2 linked regions of the Bacillus pumilus genome follow. The protein of the gene in region 1 interacts with the protein of each later gene in a pairwise test. Links are inferred from orthologs where the notes say so. Each region holds a gene or a part of one and is shown on either strand. Other genes may lie near its edges.

Evidence for each region.
Region 2: the proteins of mntR (region 1) and GPS65_RS03480 interact in binary tests that used the Escherichia coli proteins (3 or more experiments, as listed by UniProt). The link is inferred for Bacillus pumilus from one-to-one orthologs.

Annotation. Positions count from the first base shown.
Region 1 is NZ_CP047089.1:3,099,177-3,102,326, forward strand. What follows is about bases 283-3,101. They hold mntR (transcriptional regulator MntR), read right to left. Parts: upstream 2,000-3,101; coding sequence 1,565-1,999; downstream 283-1,564. Other genes in these bases: GPS65_RS15335 (SA1362 family protein), read left to right, coding at 283-589; GPS65_RS15340 (patatin-like phospholipase family protein), read right to left, coding at 586-1,461; GPS65_RS15350 (lipoate--protein ligase family protein), read right to left, coding at 2,086-2,922. Outside these bases: GPS65_RS15330 (DUF1385 domain-containing protein), read left to right, coding at 1-155; more of GPS65_RS15335, read left to right, coding at 194-282; GPS65_RS15355 (rhodanese-like domain-containing protein), read left to right, coding at 3,143-3,150.
Region 2 is NZ_CP047089.1:695,926-699,175, reverse strand. What follows is about bases 35-2,953. They hold GPS65_RS03480 (methionine ABC transporter ATP-binding protein), read left to right. Parts: upstream 35-940; coding sequence 941-1,966; downstream 1,967-2,953. Other genes in these bases: metQ (methionine ABC transporter substrate-binding lipoprotein MetQ), read left to right, coding at 2,642-2,953; GPS65_RS03475 (methionine ABC transporter permease), read left to right, coding at 1,959-2,627; GPS65_RS03485 (SCP2 sterol-binding domain-containing protein), read left to right, coding at 234-575; GPS65_RS03490 (thioredoxin family protein), read left to right, coding at 35-113. Outside these bases: more of GPS65_RS03490, read left to right, coding at 1-34; more of metQ, read left to right, coding at 2,954-3,250. UniProt on the Escherichia coli protein: Part of the ABC transporter complex MetNIQ involved in methionine import. Responsible for energy coupling to the transport system. It has also been shown to be involved in formyl-L-methionine transport.

The sequences.
Region 1 (3,150 bases):
TGCTTGGCTATCCTGGCCTTTGGCTGCAATTGCTTACAACAAAAGAACCTTCTGACGATCAAGTCGAGGTAGCCATTGCAAGTTTTAATGAACTTCTTCGTTTAGAGGAAGCGTCTCTAAAACAAGCGTCAGATTCTGCTCATCAAGTGATCTAACTTATAAATCCGGTAAATTCCTTCGGAGGTGGACAGTTATGAATCGCCGAGTACATCCTGCTTTTACCATTATTTTCGCTTTAGGCGTTTTGGGATTTGTGTATTTACTCACAACGAATCCAGGCAGACTTTTTACAATGCTGCTATCAGTTGTGATCATTGGAGCGATTGTGTTTTTCCTATTTAGATGGCTGATGAATCGAAGAACTGGAACAGAGGGCAATCTTTATCGTAAAGCAGTCAAACAATCAAAACGTCGCTACCAGCAGCCTAAACCAAAAACGAAAAGCCAGATGAAAAATCGGGTCACTCATTTGCGAAGCGTGCCGACTGACCACAAGTCTAAGCCCGTCCTTCTCAAAAAGAAAAGCCAAACACAGTTAACTGTGATTGAAGGCAAGAAAAACAAAAAGAAGAATCGCGCCTTGTTTTAAAATGTCCAGCTTTTTAAAAATTGCTCGGCCTTCTGTCTGCCTAGATCGACGAGCGCCTTTTTCTTTTCTGCCATTAGCTGAAAATCAGTGGCAATGACGTGTTCTACAGGAATAAAAATAACATGACGTTCGTGTTTTGTGGCAATATGCCTTTCGTCATGAGCACCACGCATCGTTTCAAAAAGAGCGCCAAACAGTTCAAACGCATTGCGGATGGAGTGTTGAGGGCGTTCTTTTTCGTTTGGGGTTAATGTGACACCGACGAATGGTCTTTTTTTCTCTTCGGCAAACAACCAAATTGGAAAGTTGCTCAGCACGCCTCCATCCACAATGGTACAAATGCCTTTTGATGACTTTAGTTTGACAGGCTCGAAAAAATACGGCAGACTGCAACTCATCCGGATTGCCCTGGCAACAGAGAAACGCTCTGGATTTAAGCCGTATGAAGGAAGGTCGTCTGGCAAAACGAGGATTTTCCCATTTGTTAAATCAGAGGCAACAATTTTCAGTGAATCTTTTTTGAGATCCCCAAATACGGTGACCCCCTTTCGTTTCAACACATCCGTCAGCCATTTTTCCAGCCGGTCCCCTTTGTACAGACCGAGGCGCCAGTAAATGGAGATCCACCGAATCATTTTAAATGGAATGAATTGACATCTCCTGTCAAGCAAGTGATGTTCATCCATTTCATCTAACAGCTCCCGAATCTCCTGACTTGAAAAGCCTGCTGCGATGAGTGAAGCAATGATCGCTCCAGCACTTGTACCAGCAAGGCGGACAAACTGATATCCTCTCGCTTCAAGCGCTTCATAGGCACCCGCAAGTGCTGCCCCTTTAATGCCTCCACCTGAGAACACACCATCTATCTTCATCAAGGAGCCCCCTTTGATATCACGCTATTAATAGTGTAAGAGCATATGCTTTCAATTAGAACTTTAATCAAAAAGGACACCCATGCTGAGGGTGTCCTTTTTCTTAAGATTCTTGATTTGTTTGTTCGTTTTTCTTTTGAATCGCTTTCAGCTGAACAGATCGCTCGTCACTTTCTTCAAAGAATTGAACGAGATCGCCGATGCGGTCAATGCTGTTCCAGCTGAGATGATGTTCAATGCCTTCTACATCATCATAGATTTTCTCTTCATCTACACCAATGATTCTTAAAAATTGCTCTAGCAGTTCATGTCTGTATACGAGACGTTTTCCAATTTTTTTGCCTTTCGGGGTTAAAATTAGACCACGATACTTCTCATAAATGAGGTATTCATCTTTATCTAGCTTCTGAACCATTTTTGTTACAGAGGAGGGATGGACAGCGAGTGCTTCTGCAATATCAGAGACTCTAGCATATCCTTTTTCTTCTATCAGCATATAAATTTGTTCAATGTAATCTTCCATACTAGGTGTAGTCATAAAACCCCTCCATAATGCACCTTTACTTAATAATCATAACAATTCTACACCATCGCCCATTAAAAAACAAGGAGTGTCCTTTGTCTTTAACGCTTGTAATTCCACTCGTCTGAGGCATATTTCGTTTTGGCAAGATGATGGACAAATGCTAATTCTTCATCTGTGAGCTCATAAGGCACAAGCTCAATATTTAATCCTTTTTCAAATCCTCGTTTAAACGCCACTCGCGCATCGTCTATTGTACAAGTTCGGTCTGAGATTTCATTGATGGCGACCGCTTTGTTTTTAAAGCTTCTCTGCATCCGCTCTCTCACACGGTCGTTTGGATAAAGAAATAAATCGAACAGTTTGTCCTCATCAAGGTCAATTAAGATGGAGCCGTGCTGGAGGATCACTCCTTTTTGTCTTGTTTGAGCACTGCCTGCTACCTTTCTACCTTCTACGACAAGTTCGTACCATGAAGGGGCATCAAAGCATACAGACGATCTTGGATTTTTTAAGCTTTCTTTTTCTTTATCTGTACGAGGAATGGCAAAATACGCATCGAGTCCCAGTTCTTTAAAACCTTCTAAAATGCCTTCTGAAATGACGCGGTATGCCTCTGTCACTGTCGCTGGCATTTCTGGATGTTCCTCTGATACAATCACGCTATAGGTCAGCTCCTGATCATGAAGAACCCCCCGCCCTCCAGTCGGTCTGCGGACAAATCCAAGACCATAGCGCTCGACTGCTTCCATGTTGATTTCTTTTTCAACATGCTGAAAATACCCAACAGACAATGTCGCCGGATTCCATCCATAAAAACGGATAACAGGCGGGATCAACTTCTCACTATGCCAATAAAGCAAGGCTTCATCCATTGCCATGTTAAAGGCAGGGTCTTGATTTCCTGTATCAATGAAACACCATTTCTCTTTTTGCATATAAAAATCCCTTCTCTTTTACGTAGTCAATGTTAGATGATGGTGATGGCCACCGATTTTCTCTCTTCATCAGTCTATCAAATAGGGAACGAATTGAAAATAATTCTTACCATTTATGATGACAAGTTTCTTTTGCTTTACTATAATAGTATTTGTCTAAAACGTACCATCAGACAGGCCACTGTGCTGATGCTCAAGAAGGAGTCGAGTTGTATTGTCAATGTTCAA
Region 2 (3,250 bases), 2.4 Mb from region 1 along the record:
AGATCGAAAGCGTTCCTTGCTTTCTACTGTTTAAAAAAGGCGAACTGGTGCAAAAAGGCTATGCCTTTCACTCTGTTCCATATCTTCATGAAATGATTGAAACCGCTAAATAAAGCGGTTTTTTGTCATATTTCAAGCAATTCATCTGAAAATTTGTCGAGTTATTTATAAAGGACAAGGGAATGTTTGTAGAGAAATGTTATGTATAACCAAATGACAGGGAGGTTATACATGTGGAAAAAGTGAAAACCCATGGTAACAAAGGGCAGCGCTTATTGCTAAAACCGCTGCTCTCATCATCATCCTTGAAGATTACATTTGAGGCGGAAACTGACTCTTGTACATTGATTGTGGATGAGCGTGGTGAAGTGAAGAAACTACCTGCAATTGAGTTATCGGATCTTATCTTTTATGGTGAGAGAAAAGAAATACTACAATTATTAGATGGAGATATGTCCTTACAGCAGTTAATTAGCAGGGGACAAGTGAAAGTAAAAGGGTCATTCCGCGCGCTCCTAAGACTAGAGGCGGTGCTCTGGCTGACGAACGGTTTTTTTCGAAAAATGATAACGTAGTCGTTTACTAGGAAATTAGCGATTTACAGCGTTGACATATCTCGGGTAGCATGATATTCTACGTTAGTAAAAACATGAACATCACATAAAACAACATATTTTCTCTTATTAAGAGAGGTGGAGGGACGTGCCCTATGAAACCCGGCAACCGTCAGCATAGCTGAAATTGGTGCCAATTCACTCAAAGCCGCAATGCTTTGAAAGATGAGAGAAAGGCGTATTGAACATAAAAGGCCTTTCTGCTTGCATTGCAGTTAGGTCTTTTTTACTGACCTCAAGCCAGGCGCGGAGCATGGCATCAGGAAGAATAAATAATGTTTGTGATGGCAACCTATAGATTCAGCAAGAAAGCAGGTGAACAGACTGTGATCCATTTACAGAATGTATCAAAAACGTATCATTCAAAAAGCGGAAATGTTGATGCCGTGAAAGACGTCAACTTGGATATTGGTAAAGGTGAAATATTCGGAATTATTGGGTATAGCGGTGCCGGAAAAAGCTCGCTGATTCGCCTATTAAACGGTCTGGAGCTGCCAACAGAAGGAATTGTTGAAGTGGCAGGCAACCGGATCAATGAAGTATCGAATGCGAAACTTCGGAAAGCAAGACAAGAAATCAGCATGATTTTCCAGCACTTTAACCTACTTTGGTCAAGAACAGTGAGACAAAATATTATGTTCCCACTTGAGATCGCAGGTGTACCGACATCGAAACGGAGAGAGCGTGCGAATGAACTGATTAAATTAGTCGGTTTAGAAGGAAAAGAAAATGCGTATCCGTCTCAGCTTAGCGGCGGACAAAAACAGCGTGTGGGGATTGCGAGAGCATTAGCAAATGATCCAAAGGTTCTTCTTTGTGACGAAGCAACGTCAGCGCTTGATCCGCAAACAACGGATTCTATCCTTGATCTTTTAGCAGATATCAATAAACGACTTGGGCTGACGATTGTGCTGATTACACACGAAATGCATGTCATTCGCAAAATTTGTCATCGCGTGGCGGTGATGGAGAATGGACGCATTGTCGAAGAAGGCGAAGTATTACGCGTTTTCAGACAGCCGAAGGAAGAAATGACGAAGCGATTCGTCCAGCAGCTTGCTGAACCAGAGGAAGCGAAAGAAACAATCGAACACGTCTTAGAGCGCGTAAAAGAAGGTCAGGTCGTACGGTTGTCCTTTATTGGTGATTCTGCCGAGCAGCCGCTCATCACTGAAATCATTCGATCCTTCAAGGTCGATGTAAATATCCTTCAAGGGAAGATTTCTCAAACGCAGGAAGGCGCGTTTGGAACACTCTTTATCCATATTAATGGAGAAGAGACTGAGGTAGAAAAAGCCATCGCCTATATCCAAAGCAAACAGGTTGAAATTGAGGTGATGACACATGTTTGAGAAATGGTTTCCGAACGTTGATTTAGAAGTCATTTGGAATGCAACGGGTGAAACGGTTTATATGACACTCATTTCATTGGCGTTTGCCTTTGTGATCGGAATTATTCTTGGACTCCTGCTTTTCCTTACTGGAAAAGGTGGTCTTTGGGAAAATAAACCGATCAATGCTGTCATCGGTGCAGTCGTCAACATTTTCAGATCGATTCCTTTTATCATTTTAATTATTCTTTTATTAGGGTTCACGAAATTCTTAATGCATACAATTCTAGGTCCAAATGCAGCACTGCCTGCCCTTGTCATTGGGTCAGCTCCATTCTATGCACGTCTTGTCGAAATTGCGCTGCGTGAGGTAGACAAAGGAGTCATTGAAGCAGCACGCTCAATGGGAGCGAAAACGTCGACCATCATATTCAAAGTATTGCTGCCAGAATCATTGCCAGCCCTCATTTCAGGTATTACCGTAACAGCGATTGCTTTAATTGGCTCAACTGCGATTGCAGGTGCAATTGGAGCAGGTGGACTTGGTGACCTTGCCTATGTGGAAGGATACCAATCTGGTAATACAGATGTCACACTTTTTGCCACTGTGTTTATTCTCATCATCGTCTTTATTATTCAAATAATCGGTGATTTGATTACAAATAAAATTGATAAACGATAAGGGAGGATTTATTTATGAAGAAATTGATTTTAAGTGCACTATTTCTAGCATTTGCAGGCATTTTGGCTGCATGCGGTTCATCTAATAACGCAAGTGATAGCAAAACCATTACGGTTGCCGCTTCAAAAACACCACATGCCGAAATTCTTGAAGAAGCAAAACCACTTCTAAAAGAAAAAGGCTACGATCTCAAAGTGAAAGTACTTAGTGATTATAAAATGTACAACAAAGCGTTAGCTGAAAAAGAAGTGGATGCAAACTTTTTCCAACATATCCCTTACTTAAATGAAGAAAATAAATCAAACAAAGATTACGACCTAGTGAGTGCAGGTGCGGTTCACCTTGAGCCATTCGGTATCTACTCTAAGAAATACAAATCAGTAAAAGATATTCCAAACGGTGGCACGATCATCATGACAAACAACGTAGCTGAGCAAGGACGTATGCTTGCCCTGCTTCAACATGCTGGTGTCATCAAACTCGATCCAAAGGTTGATACAATCAACGCTACTGTAAAGAACATCAAAGAAAATCCAAAGAACCTAAAGTTCAAAAAAATCGCTCCTGAACTAACAGCGAAAGCTTATGAAAACAGTGAAGGCGATGCTGTGTTTATCAACGTT